2 regions of the Bacillus sp. PK3-067 genome follow, and region 2 is predicted to be linked to the other one. Evidence: predicted binding sites of a transcription regulator. Region 2 holds the regulator's gene; the other holds the start of a gene.
The links. The regulator NrdR, encoded in region 2, represses ribonucleotide reductase genes. The targets are predictions, from matches to a motif close to AACACNATATATNGTGTT.
Positions count from the first base shown of each region.

Region 1 (12,684 bases), on a different replicon from region 2:
CTGGATTAGATCAACATATGCCATTAGCAAAAATGGCAGTTGAGGAAACTGGTCGAGGTGTGTATGAGGATAAATGTACAAAAAATATATTTGCGACTGAATATATTTGGCATAGCATAAAAAAAGATAAAACTGTAGGAATTATTCATGAAGATCCATATGAAGAAGTCATTGAAATTGCCGAACCAGTAGGTGTAGTTGCTGGTGTGACACCAGTAACGAATCCTACTTCAACTACTATGTTTAAAGCAATTATTGCAATGAAAACAAGAAATCCAATTATTTTCGCTTTTCATCCATCTGCTCAGCGATGCTCTGTTGCAGCGGCTAAAATATTAAGAGATGCTGCAATTAAAGCAGGGGCACCGGAGAATTGCATTCAATGGATCGAAAAACCTTCTGTTGAGGCAACAAAAAGATTAATGAACCATGAGGGGATTGCACTTGTTCTTGCAACCGGGGGTGCTGGAATGGTGAAATCAGCATATTCTACAGGGAAACCGGCCTTAGGAGTAGGACCTGGGAATGTACCTTGTTATTTAGAGAAATCAGCACATGTAAAACGAGCTGTAAATGATTTAATTTTATCAAAAACATTTGATAATGGTATGATTTGTGCTTCTGAACAAGCAATCATTGTAGATAAAGAAATCTATAATAGTGTAAAAAAAGAAATGCAAGACAACAATTGTTATTTTGTTACTGAAGAAGAGAGAATAAAATTAGAGAAGCTTGTTATTAATGAAAATACATGTGCAGTAAATAGTGATATCGTTGGGAAATCAGCACATTATATTGCATCATTAGTAGGCATTAAGGTACCAGAAGATACAAAAATACTTGTAGCTGAAATTAAGGGAGTGGGTGCAGAATATCCACTATCACGTGAAAAATTGAGCCCAGTATTAGCTTGTATCAAAGCAAATTCACGAGAAGAAGGATTGAAATACTGTGAAGAAATGTTAAATTTAGGTGGCTTAGGGCATTCAGCGGTTATTCATTCTACAAATAAAGAAGTACAAAAACAATTTGGTTTAAGAATGAAAGCTTGTCGCCTTATTGTAAATTCACCGTCAGCACAAGGTGGGATTGGTGATATATATAACGCATTTATTCCATCTTTAACATTAGGTTGTGGATCATACGGTAAAAATTCTGTTTCTCAAAACGTAACAGCTACACATTTAATAAATGTAAAGCGTTTGGCGAATAGAAAAAATAATATGCAATGGTTCAAATTACCACCTAAGGTTTTTTTTGAAAAACATGCGACACAATATTTAGCTAAGATGCCAAACATTTCACGAGCATTCATTGTAACGGATCCAGGAATGGTAGAACTGGGATATGTGGACACAGTTACACATTACTTACAACAGCATTTAAATGATGTAAAAATAGGTGTTTTCTCAGAGGTAGAACCAGATCCATCAGATGAAACAGTATTCAAGGGTGCTGAGATGATGAGAAGCTTCAAACCGGATGTAATTATTGCATTGGGCGGAGGTTCAGCAATGGATGCAGCAAAAGGAATGTGGCTATTTTATGAATATCCAGAAACAAAATTCTTTGGAATCAAACAAAAGTTTTTAGATATTAGAAAACGTACATGTAAATTTCCAACACTAGGGCAAAAAGCACAATTTGTTGCGATTCCAACAACATCAGGAACAGGGTCAGAAGTGACACCATTTGCGGTTATTACAGATAAAAAAAATAATATAAAATATCCACTTGCTGATTATGAATTAACACCAGATGTAGCGATTATTGATCCACAGTTTGTAATGACAGTGCCACCTCATGTAACAGCAGACACTGGAATGGATGTGTTAACACATGCAATTGAAGCATACGTGTCTATTATGGCAAATGACTATACAGATGGATTGGCTTTAAAAGCCATTGATCTAGTATTTAAATATTTACCGAGAGCATATAAAAATGGAAATGATGAAGAAGCACGTGAGAAAATGCATAATGCTTCTGCAATTGCAGGTATGGCTTTTGCAAATGCTTTTCTTGGTATTAATCATAGTTTGGCGCATAAGCTTGGACCAGAATTTCACATTCCACATGGACGCGCTAACGCAATCTTAATGCCGCATGTAATTCGCTATAATGCTATTAAGCCGAGAAAACATGCATTGTTCCCAAAATATGAGCATTTTGTGGCAGATGAACGTTATGCATATATTGCAAGAACATTGGGGCTGCCAGCAAGTACAGTGGAAGAAGGGGTAGAATCTCTTGTGCAAGCAATTATCAGCCTTGGAAAAGAATTGAATATTAATATGAGTATTGCAGGACAAGGAGTAAAACAAGAAGCATTTGAAAAAGTTGTGGATGTCTTATCAGAAAGAGCATTTGAAGATCAATGTACACCAGCAAATCCGAAACTTCCATTGATTTCAGAATTAAAAGAAGTATATAAACTAGCATATAAAGGTGTGTAATAAGTTAAGTAGATATAACTTTTTTAGTTCATAGATTTTGTATTTGATATTTGTAAATATATTGTATATGGGTGTTAAGGGGAAATAAATATTATAAAGAGCTGTGTTCTAAATAGAGCATCTAACAAAAATGCTGCCTAGATGACCTGTATGTAGGTAAGACGGGATTGTACAAAAACTATGTCTAATTATAAGAAGTTAAATCAAGTAATTGAAAAAAAAGAAGAATTAATATCGCTTGTTAAGCAGTATGGATTCACTCATGAAAAGGTAATTTGTTATAGTAGAGAATTGGATTTATTAATATATTATTTGATGAAATCTAATAGAAATAATAAGTAAATCAAATTTATATAAAAAAGAAATAAAATATAAATATTTAAGATATTTTTAAAATAAAAAGCACTCACCTATAAATAGGAGAGTGCTTTTTTATCTTAATTTCATCTATTTTGGTTATGGATTTTTAAATGCTAAAAACTTATGCGTGATAAATCTCACAACATAAATGCACATATAATTTTACAATATAGTATGTAAGTTGATGGGAGGCTTTCTTTTTGATAAATCGTGATTATAATAAAAACCCATTTATTGTAATATGGGAGTTAACAAGAGCATGTGAATTAAAATGTCTACATTGTCGTGCTGAAGCTCAGCATTATCGTGATCCTTTTGAGTTAACATTAGAAGAAGGAAAAAAACTAATTGATGATATATATGAAATGGATAATCCGATGCTGGTTTTTACTGGTGGGGATCCATTAATGCGTTCGGATATATATGATATTGCTGAATATGCGGTGAAGAAAGGTATTCGGGTTTCCATGACACCCAGTGCTACTCCAAAGGTTACTAAAGAAGCGATAAAAAAAGCAAAAGATGTTGGGATTGCTAGATGGGCATTTAGTATAGATGGACCAACAGCTGAAGTACACGATCATTTTAGGGGAACAGAGGGGTCATTTAAATTAACAATGGATGCAATTCATCATTTAAATGAATTAAAAATCCCTATTCAAATTAATACAGTTGTTTCTAATTATAATTTGAGTGTACTTAAAGATATGGCAAATTTAGTAGAAGAATTAGGTTGTGTGTTGTGGAGTGTATTTTTCTTAGTCCCAACAGGACGTGGTAAAGAGAAAGATATGATTTCACCAATTCAACATGAAAGAGTGTTCCGCTGGCTATACCAGCTAAGCAGAACTGTTTCTTTTGATATAAAAACCACAGCTGCTCAGCACTATAGACGCGTTGTTCTTCAAGAAAAAATGAAGGGAATTAAAAAGATAGATCAAATTATTCAATATAGAGATGTATTGATGGAAGGGATGACGGACGGAATTAATGAATTTGGACGCGCTCCAAAAGGAGTAAATGATGGAAATGGAGTTGTATTTATTTCTCATATTGGAGATGTATACCCAAGTGGGCTATTACCGATTAAAACCGGGAATATTAAATCAACACCGATAGCTGAAATTTATCGAAACTCTCCTGTTTTTCAAAGCCTTCGTAATCCAGACAATTATAAAGGCAAATGCGGTGTTTGTGAGTTTCGATATGTTTGTGGGGGATCTCGTTCTAGGGCATTTGCGATGACGGGGGATTACATGGAAAGCGAACCTTTTTGTGTATATGTTCCAAAAGCATTGCAAAAAAAGTGTAAGAATTGAGCATGGCCCTTTTTATAAATTTTTTTATTGTGTATTTCCAGTATTTATGAGCAAATACTTTCTGCTCATAAATATTGGATTAGTGATAACGAATAATCGAAAAAAGCAAGGGAATTATATTTATTTTAGGCGTATAATACGTTGATTTGAGCTTCCGCGAAATGGAAGAGTCAAATCTCTTTTTTCGATTTCAAATCTTCCATCAACTAAAACATCCCCATAATGTAACAGCTCAATCATATCTTTGTTTTGTGAATTCTGTATCTCTTCTAGTGTATAACCAGTGTAAATCCAAAGATTTTTGTTTAAGCTTTTTACAGCTTTTGCAACTTCTTTGACCTCGATAGTTTGAAAAAATGGGTCACCCCCTGAAAATGTTACATCAGTTAGAGGATTTTTGGAAATTTCTTTTATAATTTCTTTCACACTCATCTCGGTCCCATTATAAAGATTCCATGATTTGGGGTTATGGCAACCTAAACAATGATGCGGACAACCGGCAAAAAACACAACTGTCCGTAACCCTTCACCATCTACTACACTATCATGAATAATATTCATTACCTTCATTTATGTTTCACACGATCTGCTTCTTCACTACGCTTTGCATTGTTCCATTTTGACATGTCCCCTACAAGATATCCAGTAATACGGCGAATTCTTTCAATATGATGATCTTCTATATTTCCACAGCTAGGGCACTCATTTTCAATCACTCCATTATAGTCACAACATTTACAACGATCCACTGGGTGATTAATTGAACCATATCCTACTTCATACTGTGCCATTGCTTGAACAATCTGTTTTAAAGCCATTTGATTATGCGCTGCCGCCCCATCTAGTTCAATATACGTAATATGACCACCGTTGCAAAGAGCATGAAACGGTCCTTCTAAACGTATTTTATTAATTGCTTGAATAGGATAATAAACTGGAATATGAAATGAATTTGTATAGTAATCATGATCGGTTACACCTGTAATAGTTCCAAAATCAGCACGATCCTTTTTGATGAACTTCCCTGATAGTCCCTCGGCAGGAGTTGCAATTAAGGTAAAATTCAAGCAATGCTCTTTTGTTGCTTGGTCCATCTTATTTCTCATAAAGGTAACAATTTCTTTTCCAAGTTGCCATGAATCTTTATCTTCCCCATGGTGTTTTCCTGTTAAGGCAACCAAGCATTCCGCAAGTCCAATAAAACCAAGGCTCAATGTTCCTTGCTTTAAAATCTCAGTAACTGAGTCTTCTGGTTGTAGTTTTTCTCCATTGCGCCAAATCCCTTGTGAATATAGGAATTGAAAATCTCTTGCTTTTTTTGTACATTGATATGAATATCTTTCTAGCAATTGACGAATGCCAAGTTTGATATAATGATTTAACGATTTGAAAAATCCTTCTTTTGAATCATTTATTAAAGCCAATTTTACTAGATTAATAGAGGTAAATGATAGATTTCCTCTGCCAATTGCTGTCTCCTCACCATGAATATTAGACATCACACGAGTACGACACCCCATATAACATACTTCACTTTCTGGGTGCCCATTATAATACGCTGCATTAAATGGCGCATCTAAAAATGAAAAGTTAGGGAACAATCGCTTCGCTGTTGTTTCTAATGCAAGTTCAAATAAATCATAATTTGGATCTTTTTCTTCAAAATTTACACCTTTTTTTAACTTAAAAATTTGAATGGGGAAAATAGGCGTTTCGCTTTTTCCTAATCCCGCTTGTGTTGCCTGTAGTAATTGTTTAATTAATAGTCTTCCTTCCTTTGATGTGTCCGTTCCGTAATTAATTGAAATAAACGGAACTTGTCCACCACCACGGCTATGCATACTATTGGAATTATGAATAAATGCTTCACATGCTTGATATGTATCGTTTTCTGTTTCTCTCCATGCAAACACTTCGATTTGTTCCTTTGTTAGCGGATAGTCTATTAACTTTTTCTTGTTTTTTTCAAATGTTTTCCTCACATAGGGTGCTAAATCTATATCAAACATGGCAAGAGATTGCCCACCATGCTGCATATTTTGATTAGCTTGAAGAATAATAGACGAGAGTGCTAATGCACTTTTAATATCTTGTGGTTGTCTCATATGGCCATGTCCAGTGTGGAACCCTTTTTTCAGCAATTGTGCTAAAGGGATTTGTGAACACGTGGTTGTTCCTGTTGCATAAAAATCTAAATCGTGTGGGTATAAAATATTTTGATTAATAGCTTCTTTTACTTGTTTAGAAAGCAAATGTTCCCTTACATAAAGTTTTGCACTCTCTGATGCAAATGTTCCCATCATTCCCATTGGAGATCGACCATCAACATTTGCATTTTCTTGCATTAAGTCTTGATCGTTACTGTTTATAATTTTATCAAAAGTTGTCCATAAAGTATTTTTTTGCTGTTTTACATTGTCTGAGTTGTTCATCAAATTCACTCCCTCTCAATATATAGTGTCTGATATCGATAAATGATACTATATACAGTGCGTTTCTGCAATGGTACTAATAAATGAAGTATGTAATCTTTTCTGTTTAGAAGAGACTAAATCTAGAAGTTTATCGTATTACCTTGCTCATAAAAAATGAAAAGATATAGAATGATTCAATTATTTATAGATAAAAATTCTTTTGTTTTAGGTTCAAAGAGTGAGGATATCAATAGAGAGTAAAAACACACTGAACAATGTTTTATTTTATAAAATAAAAGGAATAAAAATAGAATGCAGTGATTTCACGCACAGTATTTTTTAAAAACATAGTTTATCTTATAAGAGAAGAGTGAGTATGAGAAATTCATTATATTTTACTATTTGGGATGCGTATTCCCTAAATTGGTGGAGTATGATTACCAGTGGGGGGATTCTCTCACTGGTAAAGTTTTTTATCTATAAATTTAATGATATATATGCTACTTATTATCATTCTTACGTAACATTTTGATAAAAAATTAAATGTGAGGTGTGGAAGAATGAAGTTAATTATTCCAAAGCAGCATGGAGCCTGGGGAATGCTGCTTATTCCATTTGTTTTAGGTATTTTAACTGGTAAATGGACATGGTATCATATACCTCTTTTTTTAGCGTGGTTTTTTGTGTATTTAGCTACATATCCCTTATTAATGTATGTAAAACAGCCGCGAAAGAAGTATTATTTATATTATTTTTTTCTTTACTTTGGTGAGGCTTGTATATGTGCAGCTATTGCTCTTAGTTATGAATGGCGTATAGTTTACTTTTCTATTATTATGCTCCCGTTTTTTTGTATAAACATTTATTTTTCTAGCAAAAAAAATGAACGAGCCTTATTAAATGATGTATGTGCAATTCTTTTGTTTTGTATAGGGGGCATTATAAGTTATTACTTCACAATGAAAACAGTCGATAAAAATATATTGATAATAGCGACTATAACATTTTTATATTTTATAGGAAGTACGTTTTATGTAAAAACAATGATACGTGAAAAAAAGAATCCAACGTATCGCATTCTGTCATGGTGGTACCATTTATTACTTGTGATTGTTACGCTTATTTTATCACCAACGATTACCATTATTTTTATCCCAAGTTTGATACGGTCTATAGTACTGTATGGAAGGAATATTTCAATCTTAAATGTGGGGATTTTAGAGAGTATAAATGCTATTTACGTTTTTATTACAACAATAATAGTATTTAAATATTTTGTCTCGTAAAGACTAATAATGATTCATATTGTTTATATTATATTCATATATTAATTAGTTCGGATTAATTGTTGTATTAATGTTTTCTCCAATCCTGGATGTAGAAAGGAATGTATAAATAATGACTTTTTACCAAAAATTAATGCCGTATTATGATGAAATTTTTCCAGAAAATGAAAAACAATTGAATTTTATTGCTTCATATTTACAAGAGGGGGACTCCGTAATTGATGTAGGTGCGGCAACAGGGAATGTGGCTAATGCATTAGTTGAAAAAGGAATGATTGTAACTGCGATGGAACCAGAGAAGAAAATGGCTGATAAAATTTCTGAGAAGGCTATAACCCATAAGGGAAGACTTTTTGTAAATACACTTAGAATGCAGCAAATAGACGATGTGCCTGGGATATTTGATGGTATTTATTGTATTGGAAATACGTTGGTTCATTTGGACAATGTACAGGAAATTACTGATTTCATTCAACGTTCTTTTAAAAAACTTAAGAAAAATGGAAAGTTCATAGTTCAAATTGTAAACTATGAAAAAGTATTAAATCAAAAAAATTTCATATTTCCAGTAATTAAGAAAGAACATTTCTCATTCAAACGAGATTATGTAATAGAGAGAAACAAGGTGCTATTTACTGTAACATTAAATACAAGTGGTGAAGAATTCTCAAATAGTATAGAGTTATATCCAATTACAAAAAAACAATTACTTCCCATATTAATAGATTGTGGATTTGAGTCAGTAGAAACTTACGCTAATTTTGATAAAAAAATATATTCACTTGATGGTCCTGCATTAGTAATTGTAGCAACAAAATAAATTAAAAAAACACCTGAGTAGAAAACTGTTACTCAGGTGTTTTTTTATTAATTTTTTAAAATGTGATTCTAGTCCTCTTTTAATTATAAAAAAGTTTATATAATTCAGTGGTAAATCGAATCTGATTGAGGAGGAATTGAGTTATATGGGCAAAGAAATTAAGTTAACTAAAGATATATATTGGGTAGGAAAAGTTGATAATAGAGAAGTTCCATTTCATCGTTTAATCTTAGCAAAAGGAACAACTTATAACGCGTACTTGCTAAAAACGGAAAAACCAACAGTGATTGATACAGTTGATATAGAGTTTGGAAGAGAATTTGTAGAATCATTAAGTAAATTAATTGATCCACAAGAAATTCAGTATATTGTAGTGAATCATACAGAACCCGACCATTCAGGGGGATTGGCAGCATTAGCATCAAGAGCTACTAATGCAACGATTGTATGTACAGAAATTGCAGTACCAGAAATACAAGAGATGTATAAGCTGCATAATCGAAAGTTTTTAATAGTAAAAGACGGTGATACATTAGATATTGGTGGAAAAACATTGAAATTTAAAGAAACGCCATATCTTCATACTGAAGAAACAATGATTACCTACTGTGTAGAGGATAAAATTTTATTTCCTTGTGATATTTTTAGTACTCATATAGCAAATGACGAGATTTTCAGTGATAAAGCGAATGTAGATATTACGGAAGATTTTATTGGCTATTATAATGCCATTATCCATCCACATAGAAGATATGTAAGAACATTAATAGAAGCTCTAAAAGATTTGGATGTACAAATGATTGCACCATCTCATGGCTACATTTTACGTCAGGATATACAGAAGTATATTAAATTATATGCGGATATGAGTAGAGATACGAATCAAGATAAGAAAGTAACAATTGTATATACAACAATTAAAAATAATACAAAAAAAGTAGCAAATATTATTAAAGAAACTTTAGAAGCAGATAATATTCATGTATCAGTATTTAACGTTGATAAATCAAAAAAATTAGAGGTTTTAAAGAGTATTCAAGAAGCAGATGCAGTCTTTATAGGATCTTCAACTAGATATGCAGATATGATTGGTAATTTAGAAGACATTTTAAAAGAAATGACAGAAATGAACCTAGAAGGGAAAATTGCAGCTTCATTCGGTTCATATGGTTGGAGTGGAGAGGCAATAGAGGTGATACAAGATTACCTCAATGAAACAAATATGAATGTACAAAGCACATCAAAAGTTATCAAATCTACAGGTATGACTCATGTTGAATTTCCTATTCGGATTAGATTCTCTCCAAGAGATGAGGGAAAAGTAAAGAAAATCCAACATGCAACAACATTTGTTACAGATTTATTATTGAGTTCTATTTAATAGAAAAATGGAGGTGAAAACATGGAAAAGAATTTTGTTATTATTGGAAGTGGTGTAGCCGCTGTAAATGCCGCTAAAACTATTAGAGAGTATGATAAAGGATCAAATATATTTATTTTTGGTGAAGAGCCATCACTACCGTATAAAAGAATTAAATTATCAAAGGATCTGTATTCAGATTTACACAATGAAAAAGTGTTAATTAAAAAGAAAAAGTGGTATCAAGATAATCACATATCAGTTTTTATAAATACAAAGGTGGTAAAAATTAATACAGATGAGCAATTTATTGTTACATCCAATGAAGCGGTATTTTCTTATCATAAACTATTAATTTGTACAGGAGCGAATAATAGAAGATTAGAGATAAATGGAATTAATAAAAAAAATATTTTTACTATTAGGGACATGAAAGAAGCAGATGAGCTTAAAAGTCATTTAGAGAACAAAGAAAGTGTTGTGACCATTGGTGGGGGTGTACAAGGGTTAGAAACAGCATGGTCTATTCTGAAAGCTGGTAAAAAGGTATCCATTGTAGAAGTAGCTCCTTTATTAATGAGAAGACAATTAGATACAAAATCTTCGCTTCTCTTGAAACGAAAAATTGAAAAGGAAGGGGTAAAGGTGTATTTAAATACTTCTATTGATTCTATTCTCGGGAAAGAATCTGTAACTGGCATAAAGATGAACGACAATTCTCAAATTAATTGTGATAGTATTGTTTACTCAATTGGCGTTACTCCGAACACTAAACTTGTACATGATACTGCTATTAAATTAAATAGAGGTATTGTTGTAGATGAGAAGATGAGAACAAATATAGACTCCGTATACGCTGCGGGAGATGTTGCAGAAGTAAATAATGAAATTGAAGGCTTATGGGGGACTGCCTTGGAACAAGGAAGAGTAGCAGGTAGTAATATGGTCTCTAAAACTGCCATTTATAAAAAAGAAATTCCAACCACTATTTTTAACGCATTCAATGTATCTTTATTTTCAATTGGAGTTGTTAATGAAGAGCAATGTGATAAAACAATTGTTGAAGAAGACGGTAAGGATAAGTATACAAGGTTATTTATTAAGGATAATAAAATAGTCGGTTTGATTTCATTAGAAGGAGTTGCTGCATCTATTCCTTACAAATCTGCGATTGAAAAGCATGTATCGTTAGAAGGAATAGATTTATTAAATACAAACATAAGTGAAATAATGAGCAAGTTAAAAGAAAAAATATAAAGCTGTACAAAAAGGAGAGGAAATCATGAAAAAATACATTTGTTTACCATGTGGATATATTTATAACCCAGAGGTAGGGGATCCAGATGAGGATATAGAACCAGGAACAAGTTTCGAAGATTTACCAGAGGACTGGGTTTGTCCTGTGTGCGGAGAAGATAAAAATCATTTTGCACCACTAGATGAATAAGAAGGAAAAAACAATGAGAATACTGCACAGTATTCTCATTGTTTTTTATATTTTTGAATGTGATTCTGGTCACAGAAATATTCTTTAAAAAATTCTATAATAATTATGTAGCAGATACTTATACCGATTCAGCCATTCTCGGTACACTCTATATGGCCCTGGCGCCACCCTTTCTCCTCAGGGACATATTTTTCTATGCCATATCAAAATATGTTTATGAGGATAGTGTATATCACTGTCTTCATAAACATATAGTTGTGATTTGGGTCACTGCAATATTTGATAAAAATGTCTATAATAACCTTGGATATCATTATATTTTTAATTCTATAGTTAGAGTAAGGTGAGAAAATATGGACGATAATCATAAAAAATCAAGAGAGCTTTGTCCAAGAAAAGTACTAATTTTTAAGACCCTTTCCGAAGAGGAAATTGGTAATATAGCTTCAATGACAAAACATAGGAAGTTTAAAAAGGGCCAGCCATTAATTCTTGAGGGAGATAAATCAGATACATTATTTATTATTAATAGTGGACAAGTAAAGCTATGTACATTAACTCTTCAAGGGAAAGAGCAAATATTGCATATACTAACAAGTGGTGAATCCTTTTGTGAATTAAATATATTTAATTATGATGAAAAAAGTAATTTTAGTGCATATGCTATAGAAGATACTCATATCTGTATGCTAAAAAAAGAAAATATGGATTATATAATGGAACGAAATCCAAGTATTGCATTAAAGTTGTTAAAAGTTGTCACAAAACGTTTAGCTAAGATAGAGAATTTAGTGCAAAATTTAGCTACAAACAATCCTGAAGTTAGAATTGCTCACATACTATTGGAGTTTTGTGATAAATATGGAAAAAGTACTGAGGATGGAATACTTATTAACTTGCCATTGACACGAGAGGAATTGGCAAATTATGCGGGTGTAACAAGAGAGACTATTAGTCGTAAATTGAATAAGTTTGAAAGTTTAGGACTCATGGCCTCTGTTGGAAATAAGAAAATAATAATAAAAAATCAGTTAGCTATTAGAAGACTTATCAGTTTCTGACAAAAGCCCCCTTTCTCAGAATATAAAAGAGGAGTTATTACAAATTAGCAAGTATTTTAATTGTATAAATTCTTAAAATCATTATATATGAGGAAATCACAAAAAAGGGAATATGTGTTACCAATCGGTTTAATTGATAAGGTATGGATTTTTTGAGCCAC
Region 1 is NZ_CP096491.1:12,972-25,655, forward strand. It holds gene adhE (bifunctional acetaldehyde-CoA/alcohol dehydrogenase) at 1-2,456, shown strand, start outside; gene M1D73_RS27940 (aspartyl-phosphate phosphatase Spo0E family protein) at 2,637-2,798, shown strand; gene M1D73_RS27945 (TIGR04053 family radical SAM/SPASM domain-containing protein) at 3,017-4,135, shown strand; gene nrdG (anaerobic ribonucleoside-triphosphate reductase activating protein) at 4,256-4,705, opposite strand; gene M1D73_RS27955 (anaerobic ribonucleoside triphosphate reductase) at 4,702-6,567, opposite strand; gene M1D73_RS27960 (YwiC-like family protein) at 7,110-7,835, shown strand; gene M1D73_RS27965 (class I SAM-dependent methyltransferase) at 7,948-8,655, shown strand; gene M1D73_RS27970 (FprA family A-type flavoprotein) at 8,801-10,036, shown strand; gene M1D73_RS27975 (NAD(P)/FAD-dependent oxidoreductase) at 10,058-11,272, shown strand; gene rd (rubredoxin) at 11,298-11,462, shown strand; gene M1D73_RS27985 (Crp/Fnr family transcriptional regulator) at 11,816-12,523, shown strand.
Region 1: a site for NrdR is predicted at 6,580-6,597, ahead of M1D73_RS27955 (anaerobic ribonucleoside triphosphate reductase). Genes of this name have one in related genera too.

Region 2 (12,684 bases):
TTTATTAGATTTGTCGAAGATCGAACAACAAGGATTTAAATTAAATATGGGAACCGTTGATATGAAGGGGCTGCTTGAAGATATTCATATGGTACTTGATAATAAAGCAGGAGAAAAAGAAATCTCTTTACAAGTTAATGTATTAAAACGTGCCTCTGTTATTGGAGATCCAAGTCGTTTGAAACAAATCTTTATTAATTTAATTAATAACGCAATCGTATATACACCGGCTGGAGGCGTTGTTTCAGTAGAGTTAGCGGAAGATAAATATAATGCTTATATAAAAGTATCGGATACTGGAATTGGTATTAGTAAAGAGGAAATTCCGCGTATTTTTGAACGTTTCTACCGGGTGGATAAAGCAAGAAGTAGAAATACTGGTGGTACCGGCCTTGGATTGTCGATCGTAAAGCATTTAGTTGAGGCGCATCAAGGTACGATTACAGTAGATAGTGAAGTTGGAGAAGGGACAACGTTTACAGTTGTTTTACTGAAATCAGCAACTGAAAAATAGGATGAAGGATGTTTACAATATATTAACAATGGCTTAATTAAATATTAATAAAGCTCTGTTAATATAATACATGAAAACCCCTTCATCCAAGGAGTAATTTTGGACGAGAATAGTTAAGCTGTTCTCGTCACTTCCCTTTATGCCAATATAAGTCTGTTTTATATATGAAAGAAAATAGCCGTTATTTTTCTTCTCTCTATTAGTCATGTTAATATAGAGAGAGGAAAGGAACGGTTTTTTTCTGTGAAAAAAATCATTTCAAATTTGTATGGGGAGGTTTCAATTTTGGAAAAAAAGGTCGTATTAGTAGATGGTAATAATATCGCGTATCGTGCTTTCTTTGCACTACCGCTTTTAAATAACGACAAAGGTATACATACGAACGCAATTTACGGTTTTACAATGATGTTAATGAGAATATTAGAGGAAGAAAAGCCAACTCATATGTTAGTGGCGTTTGATGCAGGCAAAACAACGTTCCGTCATAAAACGTATAGTGAGTATAAAGGAGGACGTCAAAAGACTCCACCTGAATTATCAGAGCAGTTCCCGTTTATTCGTGAGATGCTGGATGCGTTCAATGTACCGCGTTATGAATTAGAAAATTATGAAGCGGATGACATCATGGGAACGTTAGCGAAAGAAGCGAGTGAGCAAGGGGCGAGTGTAAAAGTTATTTCAGGAGATAAAGATTTACTTCAACTTGTTTCTGATAACACGCTTGTATGTATTCCGCGAAAAGGGATTACAGAAGTGGATGAATATACGAAAGAAGCTTTATTTGAAAAATACAGCTTATCACCAAAGCAAATTATCGATATGAAAGGTTTAATGGGAGACCAGTCAGATAATATACCGGGTGTACCAGGAGTTGGTGAAAAAACGGCAATTAAATTGTTAACACAGTTTGGAACGGTTGAAGCGGTGTATGAAAATATAGATCAAGTAAGTGGGAAGAAATTAAAAGAAAAACTGGAAGAAAATAAAGAACAAGCTCTTATGAGTAAGGATCTTGCAACTATTATTACAGATGCGCCGATTACAGTTCATGTGGATGATATGGCGTATAAAGGATATGAAGCAAGTGATGTCATTCCAATGTTCGAGAGTTTAGGATTTACATCTCTTTTAAATAAATTAGGCGTTACGCCAGAAGAAACAGCTCCAGCTGAATTAGATGATATTACATTTGATATTGTGGAAGAAGTTACAGAAGAAATGCTTCAGCAAGATAGTGCGCTTATCGTTGAAGTACAAGAAGATAACTATCATAAAGCAGACATTCAAGGTTTCGGTATTCAAAATGAAAATGGATGTTACTTTATTCAGACAGACATTGCTCTCAAGTCAGATGCTTTTAAAGAGTGGCTTGCAGATGGAGAGATGAGAAAGCATACATTTGATGCGAAGCGTGCAATCGTTGCACTGAAATGGAATGGGATAGATATGCAAGGGATTGACTTTGATCTATTAATCGCTGCTTATTTACTTGACCCGGCTGATACAGATAAAGATTTCCGTACTGTAGCGAAAATGAAAGAAACGCATGCTGTGAAATCAGATGAAGAAGTTTACGGAAAAGGTGCGAAACGTGCTGTTCCAGAGTTAAAGGTAGTCGCGGAGCATGTGGCTCGTAAAGTGCATGTATTATATGATGTAAAGCAAACATTCGTTGAAGAGTTAAAGAAGAATGAGCAATATGAACTGTTTACAGAGTTAGAATTGCCGCTTGCACGTGTATTAGCTGATATGGAAGTAAAGGGTGTAAAAGTTGATACAGAGCGTCTTCGTAATATGGGAGAAGAACTTGCGGGTAGATTAAAGGAAATGGAACAGGAAATCTATAAGCTTGCGGGAACAGAGTTTAATATTAATTCACCGAAGCAGCTTGGTGTTATTCTGTTTGAGAACTTAAACTTACCGGTTATTAAAAAGACGAAAACAGGTTATTCTACGTCAGCTGATGTACTAGATAAGCTTATGAATCACCATGAAATTATTCCAAATATTTTACATTATCGTCAATTAGGGAAACTAAATTCAACTTACATTGAAGGTTTACTGAAAGTTGTACATGAAGATTCATCTAAAATTCATACTCGCTTTAATCAAGTGTTAACGCAAACAGGTCGATTAAGTTCAACGGATCCGAACTTGCAAAATATCCCGATTCGATTAGAAGAAGGAAGAAAGATTCGTCAGGCATTTGTTCCATCAGAAGAAGGATGGATTATGTATGCGGCTGATTATTCACAAATCGAACTGCGTGTATTAGCTCATATTGCAAATGATAAAGGGCTAGTTGAAGCGTTCCAACATGACATGGATATTCATACGAAAACAGCTATGGATGTATTTGGCGTTGAAAAAGATGAAGTAACTTCAAATATGAGACGACAAGCGAAAGCTGTTAACTTCGGAATTGTGTATGGTATTAGTGATTATGGTCTTTCACAAAACTTAGGAATTACAAGAAAAGCAGCAGCGGAATTTATTGAAAAGTATTTAGAAAGTTTCCCTGGTGTACAAGAATACATGGAGGACATCGTAAAAGATGCGAAACAAAAAGGATATGTAGCTACATTATTAAATCGTCGCCGTTATATTCCAGAAATTACGAGTCGTAATTTTAACTTGCGTAGCTTCGCTGAGCGTACAGCGATGAATACACCAATTCAAGGTACTGCAGCAGATATTATTAAAAAAGCGATGATTATTATGGCAGATCGTTTAGAAGAAGAAGGATTACAAGCGCGTCTTCTTCTGCAAGTACACGATGAATTAATATTTGAAGCACCAAAAGAAGAAATCGAAAAATTAGAGCAGCTTGTACCTGAAGTAATGGAACATGCGATTGAACTTGCAGTTCCGCTGAAAGTTGATTATTCTTACGGTCCAACTTGGTACGACGCAAAATAAGGAAGTGATGAAATGCCTGAATTACCAGAGGTTGAAAACGTCAGACGGACACTTGAAAATCTTGTAACAGGAAAAACGATTGAAGATGTTATTGTTACTTATCCAAAAATAGTGAAACGACCGGATGATGCAGAAATCTTTAAAGAAATGCTAAAAGGCGAGAAGATTGAAAATATAAAGCGAAGAGGAAAGTTTTTGCTTTTATATGTAACGAATTATGTCATTGTTTCACATTTGCGTATGGAAGGTAAGTTTTTATTACATCAAGAGGATGAGCCGATTGATAAACATACGCACGTCCGTTTCTTATTTACAGATGGAACGGAATTACATTATAAAGATGTGAGAAAGTTTGGTACGATGCATCTCTTTAAGAAAGGTGAAGAAATGAACCAAATGCCTCTTGCTGACTTAGGTCCGGAGCCATTTGATGCTGAAATGACACCGCAGTATTTGCAAGAAAGATTACAAAAGACAAATCGTAAAATAAAAGTTGTGCTACTGGACCAGCGTCTTTTAGTAGGGCTTGGAAATATATATGTAGATGAAGTTTTATTCCGTTCTCAAATCCATCCAGAACGAGAAGCTTCGTCTTTAACAGTAGAAGAAATTGAGCGAATTTATGAGGCTACCGTTACAACGCTAGGCGAAGCAGTAAAGCGTGGCGGAAGTACAATTCGGACGTATATCAACTCACAAGGGCAAATTGGTTCGTTCCAAGAACTCCTAAATGTATATGGGAAAAAAGGAGAGCCGTGCGTAACTTGTGGCACGATATTAGAAAAAACAGTTGTTGGCGGGCGAGGAACGCATTACTGCCCAATTTGTCAGCCTAGAATATAGAAAAGAGATAACATCGGATAGGCATTTGTCATATACATACAGCAGAGCTATGTATAAGGGAGGAGCTTACCGATGTACCTTTATTTATCTCTTATTTTATTAGCTTTTACATTAAGCTTAGATAGCTGTAGTGTAGGGCTAACATATGGTTTAAGAAGCGTAAGAATTCCACTAAGATCAATTATAATTATCGGAATGTGTTCAGCGGCTGTTATGCTTGTTTCAATGGGAATTGGACATATGATCGCGAAAGTATTTTCACCTGTTATCGCAACGCGTATCGGTGGGCTTGTTCTTATTGGAATAGGGATTTGGGTATTATATCAATTTTTTCGAAGTGAGAGAAAAGAAGAACCGAAGCAAGAGGAGAAGGTCTGGAAATTAGAGATTGCCTCGCTAGGCCTAGTGATTCAAATTTTACGGAAACCGACTGTTGCAGATTTTGATAAATCAGGCACCATTTCTGCAGGAGAAGCATTACTTCTTGGTATAGCTCTTTCTGTAGATTCATTTGGTGCCGGAATTGGTGCATCTTTATTAGGGTATGCACCCGCTATGATGGCGATATTAGTTGCAGTTATGAGTTCTTTGTTTTTATTTATTGGAATGAAACTTGGAACGGTTTTATCAAATATGAAGTGGTTACAAAAATTTACATTCCTGCCTGGAGTATTACTCATCATTATTGGAATTTGGAAAATGTAAGTATGGGCGTGGAACATTAGTTTCGCGCCTTTTATTATGAGGAGGATTATTATGACAGTAGTAATTGGATTAACGGGAGGCATTGCAAGCGGAAAAAGTACAGTGTCTCAAATGTTTCGTGAACTGAGCATACCAGTTATTGATGCAGATATTATCGCAAGAGAAGTTGTAGAGCGAGGAAAACCAGCATATAACAAAATAGTAGAAGTATTTGGAACGGAAGTGTTACAAGAGGATGGAGAACTAGATCGTCCAAAACTAGGAAGTGTCGTTTTCTATAATGAAGAAAAACGATTGCAGTTAAATAAAATTGTTCATCCTGCAGTGCGTGAGGAAATGAATAGGCAAAAGGAAATGTACATAAAGGAAGGTATGCAAGCGGTTGTGTTAGATATTCCTCTCTTATTTGAAAGCAAATTAACAAGTCTCGTTGACCGCATTTTAGTTGTAGCGGTTAAGCCGCATACGCAATTAGAACGTTTAATGAAACGAAATAACTTTTTAGAAGAAGAAGCAACAGCTCGTATTCAATCTCAAATGCCGTTAGAAGAAAAAGTGAAAAATGCAGATGAAGTGATAAATAATGATGGCACAATTATGGGAACGAAAACACAATTGCAGGTAATTTTAAAAAAGTGGAACATTATTGACTAAAAAATTGTGAAATTAATGAAAATGCTTAGTGACATATCCCCTTTTTGTGTTATACTATTATTGGGATTGGAGATAAATAGTATAACGCATTCAAGGGGGATAACATATTATGACTCGTGTGGCAATTAATGGATTTGGACGTATTGGGAGAATGGTATTTCGTCAAGCAATAAAAGAAAGCGCATTCGAAATTGTAGCAATCAATGCAAGCTATCCATCTGAAACGTTAGCACACTTAATTAAATATGATACAGTTCATGGCAAGTTTGACGGAACAGTAGAAGCATTTGAAGATCACTTATTAGTTGATGGAAAAATGATTCGCCTTTTAAACAACCGCGATCCAAAGGAATTGCCTTGGACAGATTTAGGTGTTGAAGTTGTAATTGAAGCAACTGGTAAATTTAATTCGAAAGAAAAAGCAATTCTTCACGTTGAAGCTGGAGCGAAAAAAGTTATTTTAACAGCGCCTGGTAAAAATGAAGATGTAACAATTGTAGTTGGTGTGAACGAAGACCAATTAGATATTACAAAACATACTGTTATTTCAAATGCATCTTGTACAACAAATTGTTTAGCGCCTGTTGTGAAGGTGTTAGATGAGCAGTTTGGAATTGAAAATGGTTTAATGACGACAGTTCACGCTTATACAAATGACCAAAAAAATATTGATAACCCACATAAAGATTTAAGAAGAGCACGTGCTTGCGGACAATCAATCATTCCGACAACGACAGGTGCTGCGAAAGCGCTAGCAAAAGTTCTTCCACATTTAAACGGAAAACTTCATGGTATGGCACTTCGTGTACCAACACCAAACGTGTCTCTTGTTGATTTAGTAGTAGATGTAAAACGCGATGTGACAGTTGAAGCTATTAACGATGCATTCAAAACTGTTGCAAACGGTGCGTTAAAAGGTATTGTAGAATTCAGCGAAGAGCCTTTAGTATCTATCGACTTTAATACAAATACACACTCAGCTATTATCGATGGTTTATCTACAATGGTAATGGGTGATCGTAAAGTGAAAGTACTTGCTTGGTATGATAACGAGTGGGGTTACTCTCGTCGTGTTGTAGATCTTGTAACGTTAGTTGTTGAAGAGTTAGCGAAACAAGAAAATGTGCAACACATTTAAGTGAATAAGGGAGGAGAGGGCAAGGCGATATTTGCCCTCTTTTTTTAATTTTTTCTGAAAAGGAAAAAAATTATATAAGTATATTTTAAAAAGTGGACATACCACGAAACGTTGTGATTACTGCATTTGTGAATCGTTTATTTTTTTTAGGGAAAAGTAAAGAGGAAAATATGACAGAAAATCGAAAAAACTGTTGTTGCAAAATGAAAATAAACAAAGTATACTAACACTCGTAAACTTAAGAGCTGAGGTACGTAGTCACTACTTAAAGGGTTAGGACCTCTCTGGACTAACTTTCCCCCGTGGTAGTGGAGCAAGCCAAATTGCAAATTAGTTTTCAATTCGAACAGTTAGAATAAATTTACAAGGGGGAACTGTAGAATGGATACTATGGATACGATGGGTCGTCACGTGATCGCTGAACTTTGGGATTGCGATTTCGACAAGCTTAATGACATGCCGTATATTGAACAATTATTTGTGGATGCAGCACTAAGAGCTGGTGCTGAAGTGCGTGAGGTTGCTTTCCATAAATTTGCACCACAAGGTGTAAGTGGAGTAGTAATTATCTCAGAATCACATTTAACAATTCATAGCTTTCCGGAGCACGGTTACGCAAGTATTGATGTTTATACTTGTGGGGATCGTATTGATCCAAATGTTGCTGCAGAATATATTGCAGAAGGTTTAAACGCGAAAACGCGTGAGAGCATCGAGCTTCCTCGAGGCACTGGTAGCTTCGAAATTAAGCAGAGAGAAACAAAAGCTCTTTAAAAAAGAACATAATTGATTTAAAATGTAAAGAGGTGTATAATGCACCTCTTTTTTAGTTTATAAAAAAGGGAAAATATAACGTACTCGTTAGTTGAATAAATTGGACTCTTGCAAATGAGGTAGTGCCCTATATACCATCTTATTTTTAAGGATGAGATGATAAAGTGATGCGCTGGAACTTAAAGTGGTAAGAGAGTTAGAATGAGTTATATAATATTGTATATATATTTTAGGTGAAGTGAGTAGAGAAAAATAAAGAGTATAGTGTAAAGGAGTGAATGAATTGCGTTGTCCATCCTGTTCTCATAATGGTACAAGAGTGTTAGATTCGCGTCCGGTAGACGAGGGGCGCTCTATTCGAAGAAGGAGAGAGTGTGAAAGCTGCTTAAGTCGCTTTACGACCTTTGAAAGGGTAGAAGAGTCACCTCTTATCGTTGTAAAAAAAGAAGGCACACGAGAAGAGTTTAATAAAGAAAAGATTTTACGCGGTTTAATTAAAGCGTGTGAAAAAAGACCAGTATCTTTAAGACAATTAGAAGAAGTAACACAAAGCGTGGAACGTGAACTGCGTAATTTAGGTATATCAGAAGTGAAAAGTGATATGATTGGTGAAATTGTTATGGAAGAACTTCGCGATATTGATGATGTTGCTTACGTACGTTTTGCTTCTGTATATCGTCAATTTAAAGATTTAAATGTATTTATTGAAGAATTAAAAGATATACTGCAAAAAGAAAGAGAGTAGAAGTTGTATTTTATTCTCTTTACATACCGTAAGTAATAGGATAAGAGAGCTAGAAGCGCAAGCTAATAGCTCTTTTTCACTAAGAATTTATATAATGAAGATAGAACGAATGAAGTAGAGGATAGATTGGATGAGAGAAAGGAAAAGCAAGAATGGAAAAACAGTCATGGATGGAGCTATTGCCGATTGATCGTTATAAAGTAAGTGCGAAAGGACTACTGCACAATTACGACCGAAAAGTGTTAACGATGTTGTATCAGCCGTTAATAGGTAGTAGAGCTTTTAGCTTATACATGACACTATGGGGAGAGCTTGAGCAAGATCGTGTATTTGGAAAAGAGAATACGCATCATTCCCTTATGGTGACTATGCAAATGCAACTTCCTGAAGTATATGAGGAACGAGTAAAGTTAGAGGCAATTGGGCTTTTGAAGGTATATATTAAGAAAGAAAAAGATATTCGAATGTTCATATATGAGTTGCAACCACCTTTATCTCCGAAGCAGTTTTTTGATGATATTGTTTTAAGTATCTTTTTATACAATCGATTGAGCAGGACAAAATATAATCAAGTAAAGCAATATTTCTTAGAAGAAGAATTTGATTTTGCTTCTTATGAAAATGTTACGCGTTCTTTCAATGATGTGTTTGGTTCGTTTAATCCAGGACAACTTGAGCATGCGCAAGAAGACCTTCGTATTCCAAAAACGACAACTATGCCAAGTAACGAGAAGGGAGACGCTCCGAAAGTTTGGAATGATTTCTTTGATTTCTCTTTATTTGTAGATGGATTGTCCGCTCTTGTTCCTAAAAAGGCGATTACAGATCAAGTGAGAGACTGCGTTATAACACTTGCTTACGTGTATGGTGTAGATGTGTTATCGATGCAAAATATCGTTCTTGGTGCAGTGACAGAGATGCAAACAATTGATATGGAAAGGCTTAGAAAAGGAGCGCGCGATTGGTATCAATTTGAAAATGGTCAAGCATTACCGGTATTAAGTGAAAGAGTACAGCCTCATGCTGCACGTACGATGAAAGAGAAAGAGCCTTCATCGCAAGAGGAGATGCTAATAAAGCAGCTAGAGGAAATCTCACCAAAACAACTATTGAAAGAGATTTCTGGTGGTGCAGAGGCAACGAAAGCGGACTTGCAAATCGTTGAAGATGTCATGATTAATCAAAAATTGACACCAGGAGTTGTGAATGTACTTATTTATTACGTTATGCTACGCTCAGATATGAAACTTGCGAAAACGTATGTCGAGAAGATTGCTGGGCATTGGGCACGTAAAAAGGTCGGTACAGTAGCGGACGCGATGGCGTTAGCGAAAGAAGAGAACCGTCAATATCAAGAGTGGGCTGAGACGAAGAAAAAAGGCCGTACGGCGAAGAAAACGGTGCGGAAAGAAATGGTGCCAGATTGGCTTAAGGAAGAAGAGCCGAAAGAACAAGAGAAAGAAACAGTGAAGAAAGATGTAAGTGTAGAAAAAGATGCAAGTACGCTAGAAGATGAACGAAAACGACTAGAAGAAGTGTTAAAAAAATATAAGCGTGATTAATAGAAGAGAATGAACGCTCTTTGAGGTGAGAAAATGGAGCATATTCAAAATTCATTTGCAAAATTAATGGAAAATGAAAACTTTAAAAATAGATATGAAGTATTAAAGGCAGAAGTAATGGCGCATCCGCGTGTGAAAGAATTTATAGATGAACATAAGGGTGAAGTAACGACTTCTATGATTGAGCGCAGTCTTGTGAAGTTATATGAATATATTGGACAAAGTGTAGGTTGCGTGGATTGTCCGGATTTAGGCTCATGTAAAAATATGCTACAAGGGTACGAGCCAAAGCTTGTTATTCAAGGGAAGATGATTGATATTCAATACGATCGCTGCGTTAGAAAAGTAGCGCATGACGAGAGAAAGAAATATGAAAAACTTGTTCAAAGTGTATATATGCCAACGGATATTTTACAGGCAACTATGGAAAACTTAGATCCTTCTGATTTAAATGCACGTATCGATGCGATTGGTGCAGCGAATGAATTTTTAAGTACATATGAACCAGGTAAAAAAGCACAAGGTTTATATTTGTACGGTAAATTTGGTGTAGGAAAAACGTATTTGTTAGGAGCAATAGCGAACGAGCTTGCTCGAAAGAAAATAAGTTCGATGCTCGTATACTTCCCGGAATTTTTACGTGAAATTAAAAGTTCAATTCAAGATAATTCGATTGGTGAGAAGATTGATGCGGTTAAACGCGTACAAGTTTTAATGTTAGATGATATCGGGGCAGAAGCGATGTCAAGCTTTGTCCGTGACGATGTACTCGGTGCAATCTTACAATTCCGTATGTTAGAAAACTTACCGACGTTCTTTACGTCTAATTTTGATTTTAAACAACTGGAACACCATTTAACGTATACGCAGCGTGGCGAGGCTGAAGAAATGAAGGCAGCACGTATTATGGAACGAATTAAATATTTAGCGAAACCAATTCCGATTGGTGGGAAAAACCGTCGTCATAAGTAAAAGAGCAAGCTGAGAAGCTTGCTCTTTTGTATTATAGTGATATTTTCTTTTCAAATATGAGGTCGAAATATTCAGGTTGTCCAGAACTGCCAAACGTAGGGGCAACAATCTGTACGAACCTCCAGCCATCTCTAGCATGTTCTTGAATAATTTCTTGGTAGTCTTCAGCTGGTTTTGAGCGAGTGAACCCCCAATGTAATTCGACTTTTACGAATTTATATTCAAACATTCAGATACCCCCTTTTATTGATAAGTAAAGTATACAATAAAAATTCATAGTAGCTTGTATCATTTTTTTCTCCCTCCCTTAATATATATAAAATTAGCAAGCCATATTGAGTGGATTTTCTAACGATAGGAAATGTGATTCTACTAAGAGTGAAATTCACGCGGGACGGACTCTTATAGGATTTGTAACGTATAGATACAGTCCTTTAGAGCGGGGATAAAAGGGGGGACAAAAGTGATTGAAATTTGCTTCGAAGAAAAAAATGATGCTATGCACGTATATAGACAATTGCTGAAAAGAGCGGAAGTGTTATATAAGGAAACGAGTGTGTATTTACAGGAACAAAAAGTGGTGATTCACATACCAGTACGTGAATCGAATTATATTGAAAAAATCTTATTGCCAGTAATGGTGTATTTCATTGTGAATGTGAAACAAAATGAGTGGATTTATACGATTTTAAAAGAAAAGTTTTTTTATGAAGAACAAGAAGAGTGTCATCAAATATTGCACATGGCACATGAGATTTTAAAGGGAAGAAGAAAAGGTGTAGCTCAGGATTTAACGCGTAACGCATTTGAGTCATATATTAAGTCTTCTTTAAATAATTGGCTTTGTGATCCGCTCTCATTCTCGTTTTCATCATATATCCGTTTTCGTCTTCGTACATATAGGGAAATGGTGGCTAAACTTGCGGAAGTGGCAATTGATGAATATAAGATGGAGCAAGAATACCAAATGTTCATTGAGACGCTTCGGCAACAAGTAAGTAGCCGTAAATCACGTTTGTCTTGCGTGCATCTTATTTTTGATGAAAGCTTTATCTTTTATGATGATAAAGGTAGACGTTTAAAACAGGAGAAGTTGGTCCAATATATAGATGAGGAATTATTAAAGCAAAATGATGTATATATTGATACGAAAGTAATTGCGCCGCTTCTTTCTATTTCGCCTAAAAAGATTTATTTATATACGAAAGAACAAGACCATAATATGATTATTACTTTGCGAAATGTGTTCCAAGAACGGGTCCAATTACATGGATTACATGATTTTGAGCGCAATGTGAAAAATTTAAAAAATAAAGGTAACGCCCTTGATTTTCTAAGTTTTTGAGCATATAATTACCTACATAAATGAAATATATTGAAATGTCATGATGAGGACATGAGTAGTTTTCTACGATTTTCAGAGAGGGAAGCCTTAGGGTGTGAGCTTCCTAGTACGGGATTATTACTTACCACCTCTAAACTTTAGCAGTGAACGGTTTTTCTAGTAATTGCTAACGGACAACACCGTTATGTTGAACTTGAGCAATTAACAATTATGTTAATTGGAACAAGGGTGGAACCACGAATTCAACACTCGTCCCTTTTTACGGGATGAGTGTTTTTTATTTTGAGAAAAAGAGGAGTGACCAGTGATGGCAGATGTAGTTAAAATTACTTTCCCTGATGGAGCTGTGAAGGAGTTTCCAAAAGGCGTAACAACTGAAGAAATCGCAGCTTCTATTAGCCCAGGCTTAAAGAAAAAAGCTGTAGCTGGAAAATTAAACGATGAGATGATCGATCTTGTTACACCAATCGAAGAAGATGGTGCAGTTTCTATCATTACATTAGATTCTGAAGA
Region 2 is NZ_CP096490.1:4,556,120-4,568,803, reverse strand. It holds gene phoR (sensory box histidine kinase PhoR) at 1-514, shown strand, start outside; gene polA (DNA polymerase I) at 800-3,433, shown strand; gene mutM (DNA-formamidopyrimidine glycosylase) at 3,446-4,276, shown strand; gene ytaF (sporulation membrane protein YtaF) at 4,349-4,981, shown strand; gene coaE (dephospho-CoA kinase) at 5,033-5,635, shown strand; gene M1D73_RS23470 (glyceraldehyde-3-phosphate dehydrogenase) at 5,745-6,773, shown strand; gene speD (adenosylmethionine decarboxylase) at 7,164-7,547, shown strand; gene nrdR (transcriptional regulator NrdR) at 7,831-8,292, shown strand; gene M1D73_RS23455 (replication initiation and membrane attachment family protein) at 8,445-9,854, shown strand; gene dnaI (primosomal protein DnaI) at 9,888-10,826, shown strand; gene M1D73_RS23445 (DUF4177 domain-containing protein) at 10,858-11,055, opposite strand; gene ytxC (putative sporulation protein YtxC) at 11,290-12,171, shown strand; T-box leader at 12,203-12,431, shown strand; gene thrS (threonine--tRNA ligase) at 12,479-12,684, shown strand, end outside.